3 regions of the Streptomyces thermocarboxydus genome follow, and region 1 is predicted to be linked to each of the others. Evidence: riboswitches for the same ligand, from Rfam matches in the RefSeq annotation. Region 1 holds a riboswitch; each other region holds the start of a gene.
The links. Region 1 has a riboswitch for cyclic di-AMP ahead of AY578_RS15380 (M23 family metallopeptidase). Riboswitches for the same ligand answer to the same signal wherever they lie in the genome.
Positions count from the first base shown of each region.

Region 2: linked by a shared signal. The riboswitch ahead of AY578_RS28925 (M23 family metallopeptidase) and the one ahead of AY578_RS15380 (M23 family metallopeptidase) in region 1 are both predicted to bind cyclic di-AMP.
Region 3: linked by a shared signal. The riboswitch ahead of AY578_RS24880 (M23 family metallopeptidase) and the one ahead of AY578_RS15380 (M23 family metallopeptidase) in region 1 are both predicted to bind cyclic di-AMP.

Region 1 is NZ_CP058273.1:3,347,912-3,353,360, forward strand. It holds gene AY578_RS15375 (PrsW family intramembrane metalloprotease) at 1-334, shown strand, start outside; gene AY578_RS15380 (M23 family metallopeptidase) at 444-1,466, opposite strand; cyclic di-AMP (ydaO/yuaA leader) riboswitch at 1,479-1,636, opposite strand; tRNA gene AY578_RS15385 (tRNA-Met) at 1,941-2,014, opposite strand; gene AY578_RS15390 (dihydrofolate reductase family protein) at 2,078-3,211, opposite strand; gene AY578_RS15395 (response regulator) at 3,298-3,957, opposite strand; partial or broken gene AY578_RS15400 (HAMP domain-containing sensor histidine kinase) at 3,988-4,991, opposite strand; gene AY578_RS15405 (DUF3040 domain-containing protein) at 5,384-5,449, shown strand, end outside.
Region 2 is NZ_CP058273.1:6,341,768-6,347,216, forward strand. It holds gene dxs (1-deoxy-D-xylulose-5-phosphate synthase) at 1-310, shown strand, start outside; gene AY578_RS28905 (aspartate aminotransferase family protein) at 307-1,722, shown strand; gene AY578_RS28910 (helix-turn-helix domain-containing protein) at 1,791-2,414, shown strand; gene AY578_RS28915 (DUF6126 family protein) at 2,411-2,539, shown strand; gene AY578_RS28920 (tyrosine-protein phosphatase) at 2,571-3,368, opposite strand; cyclic di-AMP (ydaO/yuaA leader) riboswitch at 3,889-4,053, shown strand; gene AY578_RS28925 (M23 family metallopeptidase) at 4,058-4,984, shown strand; gene AY578_RS28930 (SGNH/GDSL hydrolase family protein) at 5,235-5,449, shown strand, end outside.
Region 3 is NZ_CP058273.1:5,387,384-5,392,832, forward strand. It holds gene AY578_RS24865 (DNA gyrase/topoisomerase IV subunit A) at 1-524, opposite strand, end outside; gene AY578_RS24870 (M16 family metallopeptidase) at 1,092-2,474, shown strand; gene AY578_RS24875 (M16 family metallopeptidase) at 2,471-3,859, shown strand; cyclic di-AMP (ydaO/yuaA leader) riboswitch at 4,059-4,224, shown strand; gene AY578_RS24880 (M23 family metallopeptidase) at 4,237-5,010, shown strand; gene AY578_RS24885 (GntR family transcriptional regulator) at 5,233-5,449, shown strand, end outside.

The sequences.
Region 1 (5,449 bases):
GCGGCGTCTCGCCCGGAAGTTCGCCCGCGAGCACGGAGGGAAGCCCGCTGCCCGCACGGTCGCCCAGTACGAGGCGTACGCGACCCAGCTGGCGTTCCTGCGCCACCGGGGCCGCGCGGGGAAGGCGGGGGCGGACTTCGTGACGCGGGAGCGTGAGCTGCTGCTGGAGCTGTGGCACCGGCGCGGGGCGGCCCGCCCGGCCCTTGAGCACGCGGCCCGGCTCACGGCGCCCCCGGTGCCGTACGGCGCGGGCTGGGCGTACGGGCCCATGCCCGCCGCGTGGCCGGCGCAGCCGCCGTATCCGGCGTACGGGGAGAACCCCTACCGGCGCTGAGGCAAGAACCCCCGGACATGCGGAACCGGCAGCCCTGACGTCGGGGGGTCGTCGTCGGGGCTGCCGGCGTTCACGGCGTCGGCGGCCGGTACGCGGCCGCCGGAGTGGTTCAGATGGAGAGGCCCTTGCCCGCCAGCCAGGCGGCCGGGTCGATGCCGCCGGAGCCGGTGTGGACCTCGAGGTGCAGGTGGGCGCCGGTGACGTTGCCGGTCGCGCCGACGCGGCCGATCACGTCCCCGGTGTTGACCTTCTGGCCGACGCTGACGTTGATCGACGACTGGTGGGCGTACCAGATCTCGGTGCCGTCGTCGAGGGTCAGCACCGTCTTGTAGCCGTACGAGCCGTCCCACCCGGCGGAGGTGATCGTGCCGGTGTGGACCGCCTTGATCAGGGTGCCGGTGGGGGCGGCGAAGTCGAGGCCGGTGTGGTGGCCGGAGGACCAGTAGGCGCCGGCCTCACCGAAGGTGGAGGTGATGGTGTACGAGGAGGTCGGCAGCGCGTACTGCTTGGCCAGCTCGGCGAGGCGCTCGGCCTCGGCCTTCTTCGCGGCCTCCTCCTCCGCCTTCTTCCTGGCGGCCTCGGCCTTCTCCTTGGCCTCCTTCTCCGCCTTGGCGGCGGCCTCGGCGGCCTCCTTCTCGGCGGCGGCGAGGGCGGCGGCCTGCGCCTTGCTCTGCGCCTGGCCCTGCTGCTGCTCGACCTGGGCCATGATGCGGGCGCGCAGCGCCTCGCCGGCGTCGGCGGCGCCCTCCTCGGTGCCCGTGTCGGCGGCGGCCATCCTGCCGATGTCGCTGAGGGGGGTGCTGGAGCCCTTCGGTGTTTCCTCGTCGGAGATGAGGGAACCCACGTTGGGCAGGTCGGGCAGGGAGATGGAGACGGGCGGCTTGCCGGTCTGGGCGCTGGCCATGCCGCCGGCGCCGACGGCGGCTATGACGCCGACGCCCAGGACGGTGGAGCTGCGGGCGAGTCCGCCTCCGCGCTGCTTGGCGACGCGGTGCCGGCCACGCACGGGCCGGACGGACTCCGCAGTGGGGTTCCACTCCTCGAAGGGGCCCTCTTCGGCGCCGGGGGCGCCGTAGACGAAGGTGTCGCTCGGCTTGAACGGGGCCTCGGGGGCAGGCGGGTTGGACGCCACGTGGGCGCGCTCCTTTCCTTCCGTCTTCGCCTACCGGGTTAGCTGACGGGTTCGGAGCGGGAAGGTCTCCTACGCGCGTATACGAACCGTGTTTCCACGGCGGTATCCGCCCGATTCACCCCATGGTGGTGGTTCCCCGGTTCCCTTGCGGGATTCGGCGCGTGCGCACGGAGCCGACTTCTGTGACGGCTGGGACGACCGCGCTGCGTTATCGAACGTTAATAGACGCGGGGGCCGGATTCCAAGCCGTTCCTCTTGATCGTTAACGATTTCCGCACGGACTTAAGCGCCATCAGCGGGCGAAAACGGGCGAGTTGACCGGGCCTCTGACGGCCCGTCGAACCTGACGGTGTGTCAGTTGTTATGCGCTGCGGCGCCGTTCACTCACTCTGCGTGAGAAGTAAGGGAGAGGGTGCCGTCAGGGGGAAACACCGAGGGCCGGAACCCTTTCGGATTCCGGCCCTCGGCCTTCAGTAGCGGGGACAGGATTTGAACCTGCGACCTCTGGGTTATGAGCCCAGCGAGCTACCGAGCTGCTCCACCCCGCGTCGGTAAACACAAGTGTACGGCATCCGCGGGGTGCTCCGCACATCCCTTCCCGGTGGGTGCGTTCAGCCGCCCAGCAGATGCGCGTTCGGCGCCTTCGCGCGCTGCTCGAACTCCGGCAGCACCACCACCGTGGCGCCCCCCTCGGCCAGTACGGCGCTGCCGTCGGCGTCCGTCACGAAGGTGTCCGGCTCCCGCCAGGCGGTGACCACCCGGCGCACCCCCGCGTCCAGGATCAGCCGCGCGCAGGGCGCCGGCCGGGACGCGCGGCGGGCGCACGGCTCCAGGCTTGAGTAGACGGTGGCGCCCGCCAGCCGCGGGTCGGTGGGGTCGGCCTTGGCGAGCGCGGCCTCCTCCGCGTGCACCACGGGGTCCTCACCCTCCCGGGAGTGGCCCCGCGCCAGCTCGGTGCCGTCGGCGGCGACCACGACCGCGCCGACGCTGAACGCGGTCTCGGAGGGCGGGCATTGCGCGGCCAGCTCGCAGGCGAGGGCGAGCCAGTGGCGGTCGGCGGCGGACGGCAGGGCGCCAGTGCCGGGCGCGGTGGGCTCGTAGCGCATCAGGACGACGTCGCCGATCGGCCGGGTCTCGAGCAGGCGCAGCCGCCCGCCCTGGTAGGCGCCGGGGCCGAACAGGCGGGGGGCGTCGGGGTCGCCGACGAACAGCGGGGCGAGGACGAGCTGGAGCTCGTCGGCGAGGCCCTCGGTCATCAGCTGCGTGTGGATCCGCCCGCCGCCCTCCACCATCAGCCGCCGCACCCCGCGCACGTCGTGCAGGTGCTCCAGGAGCCGCCGCCAGTCCAGGGCGTCGCCGAGCGGCACGACGTCGGCGGCGATGCCCAGGGCGCGGGCCCGTTCGGCGCCCTTGTCCGTGGTGTAGAGCACCTTCTCGCCACCCGTGTGCCAGAAGCGGGCCGTCGGGTCGAGATCCCCTGAGCCGCTCACCGTGACCTTCAGCGGGTACTCCGGCAGCCCGTCGGCGACCCGGGCGGCGCGGCGCTCGGGCGAGTTGACCAGCAGCCGGGGGTTGTCGGCGCGGATCGTGCCGGCGCCGACCAGGATGGCGTCCACGGACGCCCGTACCTCGTCGACCCGGTCGAAGTCGGCCGGGCTCGACAGCAGCAGCCGCTCGGGGCCGGTGTCGTCCAGGTAGCCGTCGAGGGAGACGGCGGCGGACAGCAGGACGTACGGGTACGGCATCGGCGGGCTCTCCCGGGTGCGGGCGGCGGCGGGACCGCTGCGCGGTCCGTCTCCAGTCTGGCAACCCGTGCGGCCGGGCGCGGAGGTCAGGGCTCGATCAGGCCGACCCGGATCGCGTACCGGGTGAGCTCCAGGCGGTCCTTCAGGCCCAGCTTGGCGAGCAGGTTGGCGCGGTGCCGCTCCACCGTCTTGGGGCTGATCACCAGCATGTCCGCGATCTGCTGCGAGGTGTGGCCCTCGGCGACGAGCTTGAGGATCTGCTCCTCGCGGTCGGTGATCGCCTTCGGGGGCAGGGTCCGGCCCTCCCGCGCGAGGTCGAGGTAGTTGTGGATGAGGGCGTTGACCGCCCCCGGGTAGAGGAACGGCTCGCCCCGCATGGTGGCGTGGCAGGCCTGCACGAGGTCCTGGTCGGCGACCGACTTGAGGACGTAGCCGGAGGCTCCGGCGGCCAGCGCCTCGAAGAAGAACTGCTCGTTGTCGTACATGGTCAGCACGAGGATCCGGGTTTCCGGCAGGGTGCGGGAGAGCTCACGGGCCGCCTGCAGACCGGTCAGGCGCGGCATGGCGATGTCGAGGATGGCCAGGTCGGGGCGGTGCTCACGGGCCAGTTCGAGGGCTTCGGCGCCGTCGGCGGCCTCCGCCACCACGGTCAGGTCCGGTTCGCCGTCCAGGATGAGACGGACCCCCCGGCGGACCAGCGCGTGGTCGTCGGCGAGGAGGATGCGGGTGGGGGAGGCGTCGGTCATGGTTCAGCGTTTCCGGTCGGGGGGCGTCGGTCACGGGGGCGGCGCGTGCGCGGGCGCGGAGCGGCGCACGGCGGCCGGGGTGGTCGAGGGTGCGGACGTGCGCACGGGCCGTACGGGAACGAGGGCGTGCGCGGGGAAGCGCGCGGGGACGGGCACGGCGAGCCTCGCGCCCACCAGCAGCGCCCGCTCCCGCATGCCGCGGATGCCGGCGCCTCGTCGGCGCCGCCGATTCCGCGGCCGTCGTCGCGGACCCGCAGCTCGACCCCGCCGGGCGTGCGGCGCAGGGCCAGCTCGGCCCGGCGCGCCCCCGCGTGCCGCGCGACGTTGGTGAGGCCCTCCTGGGCGACCCGGTAGAGCACCAGCTCCGACTCGCGGTCCAGCTCGGGCAGGCCGGGGTCGAGGCAGTGCTGCACGGTCAGCCCGGGCCCGCCGAACTCGGTGGCGAGCGCCTTGAGGGCGCTGGCCAGGCCCAGCTCGTCCAGCACGCCGGGGCGCAGCCGGCGGGCGATCCGCCGGATCTCCTCCAGGGAGGCGCGGGTGGTCTCCTGCACCTGCCGCAGCTCGTCGCCGAGTCCGGCGGGGGCGTGGTCGGCGGCCCGCTTGAGCTGGAGCAGCACGGCGGTCAGCGACTGGCCGACCTCGTCGTGCAGCTCACGGGCGATGCGGCGGCGCTCCGCCTCCTGCGCGGACAGGGCGCGTGCGCTGCTGGTGGCCCGCTCGTCCTCGAGCCGGTCGAGCATCGTGTTGTACGTGGTGATCAGCTCGGCGATCTCCCCGCGCCCGCCGACCGCGGTCCGGTGCCCGGGACGCAGCAGGTCGGTGGTGTTCATGGCGCGGGTGAGGCGCTGCAGCGGGGCGAGTCCCACGCGCAGCAGCAGCGCGTTGGCGACGAGCATCGCCGCCAGGCCCACGGTGAGCACGGCCGCCTCGGTGAGCAGCACCGGCGTGGACACCGTGACGGGTCCGAGGAGCAGGGCGGTGGCGACGATCAGCACGACGGCGTTCAGCAGGAAGATGCGCCAGAACAGAGGCACCCGGTTCCGCCTCCTCGCCGTCGGTACGCTCAAGGCCCCGACAGCCCGCGGCCGGGGGCGCGGCGCGGGCCGTCACCGTCCAGCCTCCGCTCCCGCGCGGGGCGGCGCCATCGGTGACAGTCCCCATTTTCCTGGCGTGGGCGGCCACGGGTCCGCGGTCCCGTGCGTACCGGTCCCCCAGGGAGTTGGGGGGCGCGACGGATGGTTCCGGCCGTGCGCCCCGGGCGACCCTGGAGGCACCGTACCGGGCGGGTGACGACCTCGGCGCACGGGCAAACTCCTGGACATCGGCCCGAGTTCGCGGCATGCCGGCGGTTCACGCACGTCCCGGTGCTCGGAGCGACGGCCGTCGACGGTGTGACCGGACGGCCACCTTCTGGGAAGGAGGAGCCGTGCCCCAGTCCGACGACGACCGCCTGGTCGACCTCGCGGCCCGACTCGAGCACGAGGACCCCCGT
Region 2 (5,449 bases), 3.0 Mb from region 1:
GGTCAAACCCGTCGACCCCGCCCTCCCGCCGCTGGCCGCGCAGCACCGGCTGGTGGCCGTCGTGGAGGACAACAGCCGCGCCGCCGGGGTCGGTTCGGCGGTGGCGCTGGCGCTGGGCGACGCCGAGGTCGACGTGCCGGTACGGCGGTTCGGCATCCCGGAGCAGTTCCTCGCGCACGCCAAGCGCGGCGAGGTCCTCGCCGACATCGGTCTCACGCCCGTCGACGTCGCCGGGCGGATCAGTGCGAGCCTCGCCCTCGGGGAGGACCTCGCGACACAGTCACCGGACGCACAGGAGCACCAGGCATGACCACCGCGGAGTCCGCGTCGGAGTCGTCACAGGCCGGGAAGTTCGACGTCGGCGCGCTGCTGGCCGAGCGCGGGGCCGAGCGCTACGAGCTGCACAACCGGTACCTCAATCCGCAGCTCCCGCGCATGCTGCACACCATCGGCTTCGACAAGGTCTACGAGCACGCCGAGGGCGCCCACTTCTGGGACGCCGACGGCAACGACTACCTGGACATGCTCGCCGGGTTCGGGGTGATGGGGCTCGGCCGCCACCACCCCGTGGTCCGCAAGGTGCTGCACGACGTCCTTGACCTGTCCCTCGCCGACCTCACCCGTTTCGACTGCCAGCCGCTGCCGGGCCTGCTCGCCGAACGGCTCCTCGTCCACAGCCCGCACCTGGACCGGGTGTTCTTCGGCAACAGCGGCACGGAGGCCGTGGAGGGCGCCCTGAAGTTCGCCCGCTACGCCACCGGCCGGCCCAGGGTGCTCTACTGCGAGCACGCCTTCCACGGGCTGACCACCGGCGCCCTGTCCGTCAACGGCGAGTCCGGCTTCCGGGACGGATTCGCCCCGCTGCTGCCCGACACGGCCGTGCCCCTCGGGGACCTCGACGCGCTGGAGCGGGAGCTGCGCAAGGGCGACGTGGCCGCGCTGATCGTGGAGCCGATCCAGGGCAAGGGCGTGCACGAGGCCCCGCCCGGCTATCTGCGGGCAGCGCAGGACCTGCTGCACCGGCACAAGGCACTGCTGATCGCCGACGAGGTGCAGACCGGGCTGGGCCGCACCGGCGACTTCTACGCCTACCAGCACGAGGAGGGCGTGGAGCCGGACCTGGTGTGCGTGGCCAAGGCCCTGTCCGGCGGGTACGTGCCCGTGGGCGCCACGATCGGCAAGGACTGGATCTTCAAGAAGGTCTTCTCCTCGATGGACCGGGTGCTGGTGCACTCCGCCAGCTTCGGCTCCAACGCCCAGGCCATGGCGGCGGGCCTCGCGGTCCTGTCCGTCATGGAGGACGAGCAGATCGAGGCGCACGTGCGGGCCGTCGGGGACCTGCTGCGCACCCGACTGGCCGCCCTCACCGACCGCTACGAACTGCTCGCCGACGTCCGCGGCCGGGGCCTGATGATCGGCATCGAATTCGGCCGGCCCCGCTCGCTGAAGCTGCGCTCACGCTGGGCCATGCTCCAGGCGGCCCGCAAGGGGCTGTTCGCGCAGATGGTGGTGGTCCCGCTGCTCCAGCGGCACCGCATCCTCACGCAGGTCTCCGGTGACCATCTGGAGGTGATCAAACTGATCCCTCCGCTGATCGTCGACGAGGGGGACGTGAACCGGTTCGTGGACGCCTTCACCGCGGTGATGGACGACGCCCACGAAGGCGGGCTGATCTGGGACTTCGGCAGGACCCTGGTGAAGCAGGCGGTCGCCAACCGCTGACCGCGCACGGTTTTGCCTCTGGGGTAAGAAAATTGCCCCAGAGGTAAGACCTGGTGCTCAATGGAGGCATGAGCTCCTCAGAGACCGATCCGCGGGACGAGCCTGTCGAGGCCCTGCCCGCGGTCGCTCCTCAGCTGCGCGCCCTGCGCCGGCAGGCCTCCCTGACGCTGGAGGCCGCCGCCCGGCAGGCGGGCCTGTCGCCCGCCCATCTCTCCCGTCTGGAGACCGGACAGCGCCAGCCCTCGCTGCCGATGCTGCTGTCCCTCGCCCGTATCTACGGTACGACCGTCTCCGAGCTGCTCGGGGAGTCGGCCGTGGACCGGGACGCCGTGGTGCGTGCCGCCGACATGGAACCCACGGCGGCCGGCGGCTGGACGTACTGGCAGGCCGGAGCCGCCGGACGCGGCATGCAGGCGCTGCGGGTCCATGTGCCGCACGGCTCCCAGGGAGACATCGTGCGTGCCCACCCCGGCGAGGAGTGGCTGTACGTCCTCAGGGGACGGCTGCGGCTGCGCCTCGGGGACACCCTGCACCGGCTGTCCCCGGGCGACAGCGCCCACTTCGACTCGCTCACCCCGCACCGCATCACCGCGCAGGACCCCGACGGGGTCGAGCTGCTGTTCGTGCACACCCTGTTGCAAAGTCCCACGGCCACCCTGTGCCTGGGCCCTACCCCTGGAGAGACCCTGTGAGCGGCAAGGACATGGAGGAGAAGTTCCCCCGGGCCCTGTGGATCCGGCTGTTCGTCTACATCGTGGTCGGGCACCTCTTCGCGGCCTTCATCTACTTCCTCTTCGAGATCGCGCCGAAGAAGTAGCGGCCGCGAGGGCGGCGTACGGGGGCGGGTGTCAGTCGAGCAGGCGCTCGCGCAGCCGCTCCCGGTGGGCCGGGGTGAGCCCCAGCCCCTGCTCCAGGTAGGCGTCCACGCCGCCCCAGGTCTCCTCGACCGTCTCGAAGGCGGCCGACAGATACTCCTCGCGCGCGTCGAAGAGCGGGCTGAGCAGCTCCATGACCTCGGGGGAGTAGGCCTCGGCGGAGCTGCCGCTGCGCCGTACCTTGTAGCGGCGGTGCTTGGCGTTGGACTTCAGGTAGTCCTCGACGATCGCGTCCCGCTCCACACCCACGGCGAGCAGCGTCACCGCCACCGACAGGCCCGCGCGGTCCTTCCCGGCCGCACAGTGCATCAGCGCGGGGACGCTGTCCTCGGCGAGCGCGCGCAGCACCTGCGAGTGCTCGGAGGTGCGCTCCTTGATGATCATCCGGTACGAGGTGATCATCCGGTCGGCGCCCTGGCCGTCGGCGAGGATCGCGCGCAGCTGGTCCAGGTCGCCGTCGCGCACCATCTTCCAGAACTCCGCGCCGTCGGCCGGGTCGCTCAGCGGCAGGTTGACGTTGCGCACGCCCGGCAGGGCGACGTCGGGACCCTCCAGCTTCTGGTCGGCCGCGTTGCGGAAGTCGAACACCGTGTGCAGGCCGAGCGAGGCCAGGAAGGCGGCGTCCTCCGCGGTGGCGTGGGCGAGGTGACCGCTGCGGAACAGCACCCCGTGCCGCACCCGCCGGCCGTCCATCGTGGGCAGCCCGCCCACGTCGCGGAAGTTGCGCACCCCGGTCAGCTGGGGCTCGGTCGACGGGATCTCCTGCGTCACGGACGGCTCCTCCCACTCCGCGCCGTCGCCGCGGCTCGTCGACGGGCACCACTCGACGATACGACATGCCTGCCTGGGGCAATGAGTTGTCGGACACCCTGGTGCTGTTGGGTTGTGTCGTTTTTTGTTTGTTCCTGAGATGCGGATTACGGGCCGGTCTCGCCATGATCGAGATGTCGCGATTGCGTCGGGTGTCCCGCCCGTATTGGTCATAGATGAGGCGGTCTGTCCGATTGGGGTATTTGAGGTGAACGTGTCCCGATAGAAAGGGAATTGAGGAAGGGGCGCGTGAGCATCGTCATATCGGTGACCGTGTGCTGTCGCCATGTTCACGTAATCCCCTTTCATGACAAGGGAATTCACCCGCGCGTCGTTCACGGGATCGACGCACGGTGACGTCATTTCCCCCTTTCGATCACGGAAAAAGCGGGTTCGCGGGAACCCGCGCTTGTTTCGCCGCGTCGCGGTCGCTTACGTTCCCAACCGATCCGGACGGACGCCTAATCCTGCCGCCGCCCGGAGCCCGCACACACTGACCCGACGTACGGCAGGAGCGGGGGACCCACAGGTACAACTGCCTGTTCCGGACCCCGGAAACAGGCTTGGGGTTAAGCCGCGCAGCAACGCGGCCGGACATCTCCAGTCCGCACCCGACAGCTCACCTCGTAGGCGCCGGAGAGGAATTCGACATGCCCGCGAAGGGTAAGCACCGCCGCACCAAGGCTCAGCGTTTCACCCGCACCATCGCCGTCGCCGGAACCGGTGGCGCCGCTCTCGCCCTGCCGTTCCTCGGCGCCACCGGCGCCCACGCCGCGACGCCGCAGTCCGCCCCCGAGGCCTCGGTCCAGTCGCTGTCCGTCACCGGCCAGCAGGCCAAGGCCGACAAGAACGGCGAGACCCGCACGTACACCGTGAAGGCCGGCGACTACCTCGCCAAGATCGCCGAGGCCGAGCACGTCGACGGTGGCTGGAAGCAGCTCTACGCGGACAACCGCGAGGCCGTCGGTGACGACCCGTCGCTCATCCACCCCGGTCTGAAGCTCTCGATCGACGGCAAGGCCGCCGCCAAGAGCACGCCGAAGCAGTCCACTTCGCCGCAGGCCGCCAAGCCCGCCGCGCCCAAGGCCGAGAAGCCGGCCGAGCAGCCCGCGGAGAAGGCCGCCGAGAAGTCCTCCTCCGACGAGGCGCCCGCCCAGACCGCCCCCGCCTCCGGCTTCACCGCCCCGGTGTCCGGCGGCAGCGTCGGCACCGCCTACAAGGTGGCCGGCAACATGTGGTCCAGCGGCTACCACACCGGTGCCGACTTCGTCGTCCCGACCGGCACCCCCCTGAAGGCCGTCGGCGCCGGCACCGTCGTCTCCGCCGGCTGGGGCGGCGCGTACGGCAACCAGGTCGTCATCCAGCTGAACGACGGCCACTACGCCCAGTACGCCCACCTGTCGTCGCTGTCCGTCTCCGCGGGCCAGACGGTGACCGCCGGCCAGCAGGTCGGTCTCTCCGGTGCGACCGGCAACGTGACCGGCCCGCACCTGCACTTCGAGATCCGCACCACCCCGAACTACGGCTCGGACGTGGACCCGATCGCGTACCTGCGCGGCAAGGGCGTCTCCATCTGACCCCCGAGCGGCACCCTTCCTGACACGCACGCCTGAGGCCGGTCCCCGATCCACGGGGCCCGGCCTCAGGTGTGTCCGGTCCGTGTCCAGGGCACGTGTCCGCGCCGCGGCGTACCTATTCCTGGCTTGGCCAAACCTTGAAGTGGCTTATCTCACCGCGCGTCAACCCCCGCCTACGGTCGCGTAGGTCACATCCGAAGGTGAATCATGTCCGGCTGTGGCAGACGATTCGAAGAGTGACAAGGCAACAGTGATCGGGTCGTACGTGGCGGTGGGGGACAGCTTCACCGAGGGCGTCGGCGACCCCGGCCCCGACGGGGCGTTCGTCGGCTGGGCCGACCGCCTCGCCGTTCTGCTCGCCGACCGCAGGCCCGAGGGCGACTTCCGGTACGTCAATCTCGCGGTGCGCGGCAAGCTGCTGGACCAGATCGTGGCCGACCAGGTCCCCCGGGCCGTCGAACTCGC
Region 3 (5,449 bases), 2.0 Mb from region 1:
AACGCGGCGGGCAGGGCGACCGGTTCCTGCTCCTGGCCGTCGTAGTTGGGCGCGAAGTCGACCGTGTCCTCGTCGATGGACTCGGTCATCAGACTCGTGGCCTCGGCCATGCGGCACTCGGTGTACCGCATGGCGGCCGGCGGGTCGTCGTTGCCCAGCGAGCCGAAGTTGCCGTGGCCGTCCACCAGGGGCAGGCGCATGGAGAACGGCTGCGCCATGCGGACCAGGGCGTCGTAGATCGACGCGTCGCCGTGCGGGTGCAGCTTTCCCATCACCTCGCCCACCACGCGCGCGCACTTGACGTACCCGCGCTCGGGGCGCAGGCCCATCTCGTTCATCTGGTAGACGATGCGGCGGTGCACCGGCTTGAGACCGTCACGCGCGTCGGGCAGGGCGCGGGAGTAGATGACCGAGTACGCGTACTCGAGGAAGGAGCCCTGCATCTCGTCGACGACGTCGATGTCGAGGATCTTCTCCTCGTACGGGTCGTCGGGCGGCGGGGTCTTCGTGCTGCGGCGGGCCATCGCTGCCGGCTCCTTGCTGAAGCGTGGGACGGGATCTGACGCGGACCATTGTGGACCTTCGCACTGACAGGGCGGGACCAGGACCCGGGTCCTGCCGCCCGGTTCGGCGCGGGTACGGCGGCGCGAGCAGGCTACGCGGCTCCGTCGCCGCGCACTTCGCGGGGTCGCCCTGCGGGCGGCGTCCGGGTCTTGGCGGGGCCGCCGCAGACCGCGCCCCCGCCTCCGCGCGGCCCCGTGACCGACGCGGCCCCGCATGAGCGTGACCCGCTCCCCGCCCGAGGGCGCCACCGTCCCCTCCGCGCACCGCCCCCCCGCCCCGGCGCACCCCACCCGCCCGCACCCCTCAGGCGCACGACGGCGCACCCCAGAGGCGACCCGGCGCACACCCCCCGTCACGCGCCGTGCGCTTCCGTCACCCCCGCACCACCCGCCCCACCAGGTTCTCGCTCTCGGCGTAGCCGCCCGGTCCGGGAACTCCACCGGCCGTCCGCACGCTTGCATACAGTGGCAGGACCGGCAGAAACGGCGGTGTCGACGACGACCGCCTCCGCGATCGAAGGGACGTACATGCCCATGGGTCACACGGCCACAGCCCAGGCAGGCTCCGGAGGCCTGACAGCGACCGAACACCGCCTGGCCAACGGCCTGCGCGTGGTGCTCTCCGAGGACCACCTGACCCCGGTCGCGGCGGTGTGCCTCTGGTACGACGTGGGCTCACGGCACGAGGTCAAGGGCCGTACGGGCCTGGCTCACCTTTTCGAGCACCTGATGTTCCAGGGGTCCGCCCAGGTGAAGGGCAACGGCCACTTCGAACTGGTGCAGGGCGCCGGCGGCTCGCTCAACGGCACCACCAGCTTCGAGCGGACCAACTACTTCGAGACCATGCCCGCCCACCAGCTGGAGCTCGCCCTCTGGCTGGAGGCCGACCGCATGGGCTCCCTGCTGACCGCCCTGGACGAGGAGTCCATGGAGAACCAGCGGGACGTCGTGAAGAACGAGCGCCGTCAGCGCTACGACAACGTTCCCTACGGCACCGCCTTCGAGAAGCTGACCGCCCTCGCCTACCCGGAGGGCCACCCGTACCACCACACCCCGATCGGGTCGATGGCCGACCTGGACGCGGCGACCCTGGAGGACGCCCGCCAGTTCTTCCGTACGTACTACGCGCCGAACAACGCGGTGCTGTCCGTGGTCGGCGACATCGACCCCGAGCAGACGCTCGCCTGGATCGAGAAGTACTTCGGCTCCATCCCCTCGCACGACGGCAAGCCCGCCCCGCGCGACGGCTCGCTGCCCGACGTGATCGGCGAGGAGCTGCGCGAGGTCGTCGAGGAGGAGGTCCCGGCGCGGGCGCTGATGGCCGCCTACCGGCTCCCGGAGGACGGCACGCGCGCGTGCGACGCGGCCGACCTGGCGCTCACCGTCCTCGGCGGCGGCGAGTCCTCGCGGATCTACAACCGCCTGGTGCGGCGCGACCGTACGGCCGTCGCGGCCGGGTTCGGCCTGCTGCGGCTGGCCGGGGCGCCGTCCCTGGGCTGGCTGGACGTGAAGACGTCCGGCGATGTCGAGGTGCCGGTGATCGAGGCCGCCATCGACGAGGAGCTCGCCCGGTTCGCCGAGGAGGGCCCCAGTGCCGAGGAGATGGAGCGCGCCCAGGCCCAGCTGGAGCGCGAGTGGCTCGACCGGCTCGGCACGGTCGCCGGGCGCGCCGACGAACTGTGCCGCTACGCCGTGCTGTTCGGCGACCCGCAGCTCGCCCTGACCGCCGTGAGCCGGGTCCTGGAGGTGACGGCCGAGGAGGTCCAGGAGGTCGCCAAGGCGCGCCTGCGGCCCGACAACCGCGCGGTGCTCGTCTACGAGCCCGTCGCCCCGGCGGCTGGTGACGCAGCCGCCGAAGCCACCGAAGCCGCCGCGGCCGCCGCCGACGAGAACGAGGAGACGTCGAAGTGACCGAGCTCGCCACGATGGAGTTCCACCCCCGGCCGCAGGCGGGCGAGGCCAAGCCCTGGGCCTTCCCGGCCCCCGAGCGCGGCTCCCTCGACAACGGCCTGACCGTGCTGCGCTGCCACCGCCCGGGCCAGCAGGTCGTCGCCGTCGAGGTGATCCTCGACGCGCCTCTGGACGCGGAGCCGGAGGGCCTGGACGGCGTCGCCACGATCATGGCGCGGGCCTTCTCCGAGGGCACCGACAAGCACTCCGCCGAGGAGTTCGCCGCCGAGCTGGAGCGCTGCGGCGCCACCCTCGACGCGCACGCCGACCACCCCGGCGTCCGCCTCAGCCTGGAAGTGCCGGCCTCGCGGCTCGCCAAGGGGCTCGGCCTGGTCGCCGACGCCCTGCGCGCGCCCGCCTTCGCCGACAGCGAGATCGAACGCCTGGTCCGCAACCGCCTCGACGAGATCCCGCACGAGCTGGCGAACCCGTCCCGCCGCGCCGCGAAGGAGCTCTCCAGGGAGCTGTTCCCGGCGAGCGCGCGCATGTCGCGCCCGCGCCAGGGCACCGAGGAGACCGTCGAGCGCATCGACTCCGCGGCCGTGCGCGGCTTCTACGAGAAGCACGTCCGCCCGGCCACGGCGACCGCCGTGGTGGTCGGCGACCTCACCGGCGTCGACCTGGACGCGCTGCTCGCCGACACCCTGGGCGCCTGGACGGGCTCCCAGGCGCAGCCGCGGCCCGTCCCGCCGGTCGTCGCGGACGACACCGGCCGCGTGGTCATCGTGGACCGCCCCGGCGCCGTGCAGACGCAGCTGCTGATCGGCCGTACCGGCCCGGACCGGCACGACCGCGTGTGGCCCGCGCAGGTGCTCGGCACGTACTGCCTCGGCGGCACCCTCACCTCGCGCCTGGACCGCGTCCTGCGCGAGGAGAAGGGATACACCTACGGCGTACGGGCGTTCGGCCAGGTGCTGCGCTCGGCCCCCGACGGCACGGGCGCGTCGCTGCTGGCCATTAGCGGCTCGGTCGACACCCCCAACACGGGCCCGGCACTGGACGACCTGTGGACCGTGCTGCGCACGCTGGCCGCCGAGGGCCTCACGGACGACGAGCGGGAAGTCGCCGTGCAGAACCTGGTGGGCGTGGCGCCGCTCAAGTACGAGACGGCCGCGGCCGTCGCGGGCACCCTGGCCGACCAGGTCGAGCAGCACCTGCCGGACCACTACCAGGCCGACCTGTACCGGCAGTTGGCCGCGACCGGCACGGTGGAGGCCACGGCGGCCGTCGTGAACGCCTTCCCGGTGGACCGTCTGGTGACCGTGCTCGTCGGTGACGCGGCGCAGATCAAGGAGCCCGTGGAGGCGCTCGGGATCGGCGAAGTCACGGTCGTCACGGCCGAGTAGGCGCGGCGGAACGCACGCGCGCGGGAGCCCCGGCGGCGGGAACGTCACCGGGGCTCCCTTATGCCCGAATTGGGGCGGAGGTTGCCTGTCTGCCCTGTGGGATGCGCTACAAAACCATGGATTCGTTTGGGGATTGCGAGATGTCCCGCTTAGCTTCGTGCGGGCTGTTCGTCGGGCAGTGCGCCGCATCCGCGGCACCGGACAGTCATCGCCGAGTCCCCGTACGGCGCGAGCCAGGGGAGCCGGGGACCCACACGTAGTCCCTGGGGTGAATCGGACGCCCGCGCGTGTCGCGAGGGTGTCCGTAGGAGACCTTCCTGCTCCGAACCCGTCAGCTAACCCGGTAGGCGAGAGGGAAGGAAAGGACCAGCTTGTACATGGCGTTCACCCGCGCCACCGGGAAGCACCGTCGTCCCAGCCGCGTCCAGCGCGGCACCGCCCGCGCCGCGGGCGTCGCGGCCCTCGCGGGCACCGGCGTCGTCGGCTCCTTCGCGGCCCCCGCGCTCGCCGCCGAACCGGCCGCCGCCCAGACCGGCCTCACCCCTGTCGTGACCCTCGGCGACGTGGTCGCCGACCGCATCGACGCCCAGGCCGCAGCCCAGCACGAGGCCGCCCGCGTGGCGGCCCAGGAGGCCGCGCGCAAGGCCGCCGAGGAGGCGGCCCGCGAGCGCGCCGTCGAGGAGGCGGAGAAGGCCCGCGCCGAGAAGGAGCGCGCCGCGCGTGAGGCGGAGCGCAAGCGCCTCAACACCTTCGTCTCCCCGATCCCCGGCTCCTACGTGTCGACCGGCTACCAGAGCGGCGGCGCCATCTGGTCGTCCGGCAGCCACACCGGGATCGACTTCCACGCCGCGAGCGGCACGCCCGTCCACTCCGTCGGCGTCGGCACGGTCGTCGAGGCCGGCTGGGGCGGCGCGTACGGCAACCAGGTCGTCATCAAGATGCACGACGGCACGTACACCCAGTACGGGCACCTGTCGTCGATCGGGGTGTCGGTGGGCCAGGAGGTCGCCGCCGGTGAGCAGATCGGCCTGTCCGGCGCCACCGGCAACGTCACTGGCGCCCACCTGCACTTCGAGGCGCGCATGTCCCCCGAGTACGGCTCCGACCTCGACCCGGTCGCCTACCTCCGGTCGCACGGCGTGAACATCTGAGGCGTCGTCGCGCCCTCCCCGCGGCGTAACCGACCCGCCCTCAAGCCCCGGCTCCCGCGAGCCGGGGCTTTCGCCGTTTTCGAACCCGTCCGCCCATGCGCCGCCTGTCCAAAAATTATGTATGGATTCCGGTCCGCCGTCGGAAATTGTCTCCGGTTGCAATAGAGTCACGAACGGACGTCAATCGTCGACGTTTCACGGGGATTAAGCCGGAGGTCGGTCATGCGTATTCCCGCGCACTCGGTGTGCACGGCGATCCGGGACGACATCGTCGCCGGTGTCTACGAGCGCGGGGGCCGGCTCACCGAGGAACTGCTCGCCCGCCGCTACGGGGTCTCCCGGGTCCCCGTCCGCGAGGCGCTGCGCACCCTGGAGGCCGAGGGGTTCGTGGTGACCCGGCGACACGCGGGCGCGTGCGTCGCGGAGCCCACCGAGCAGG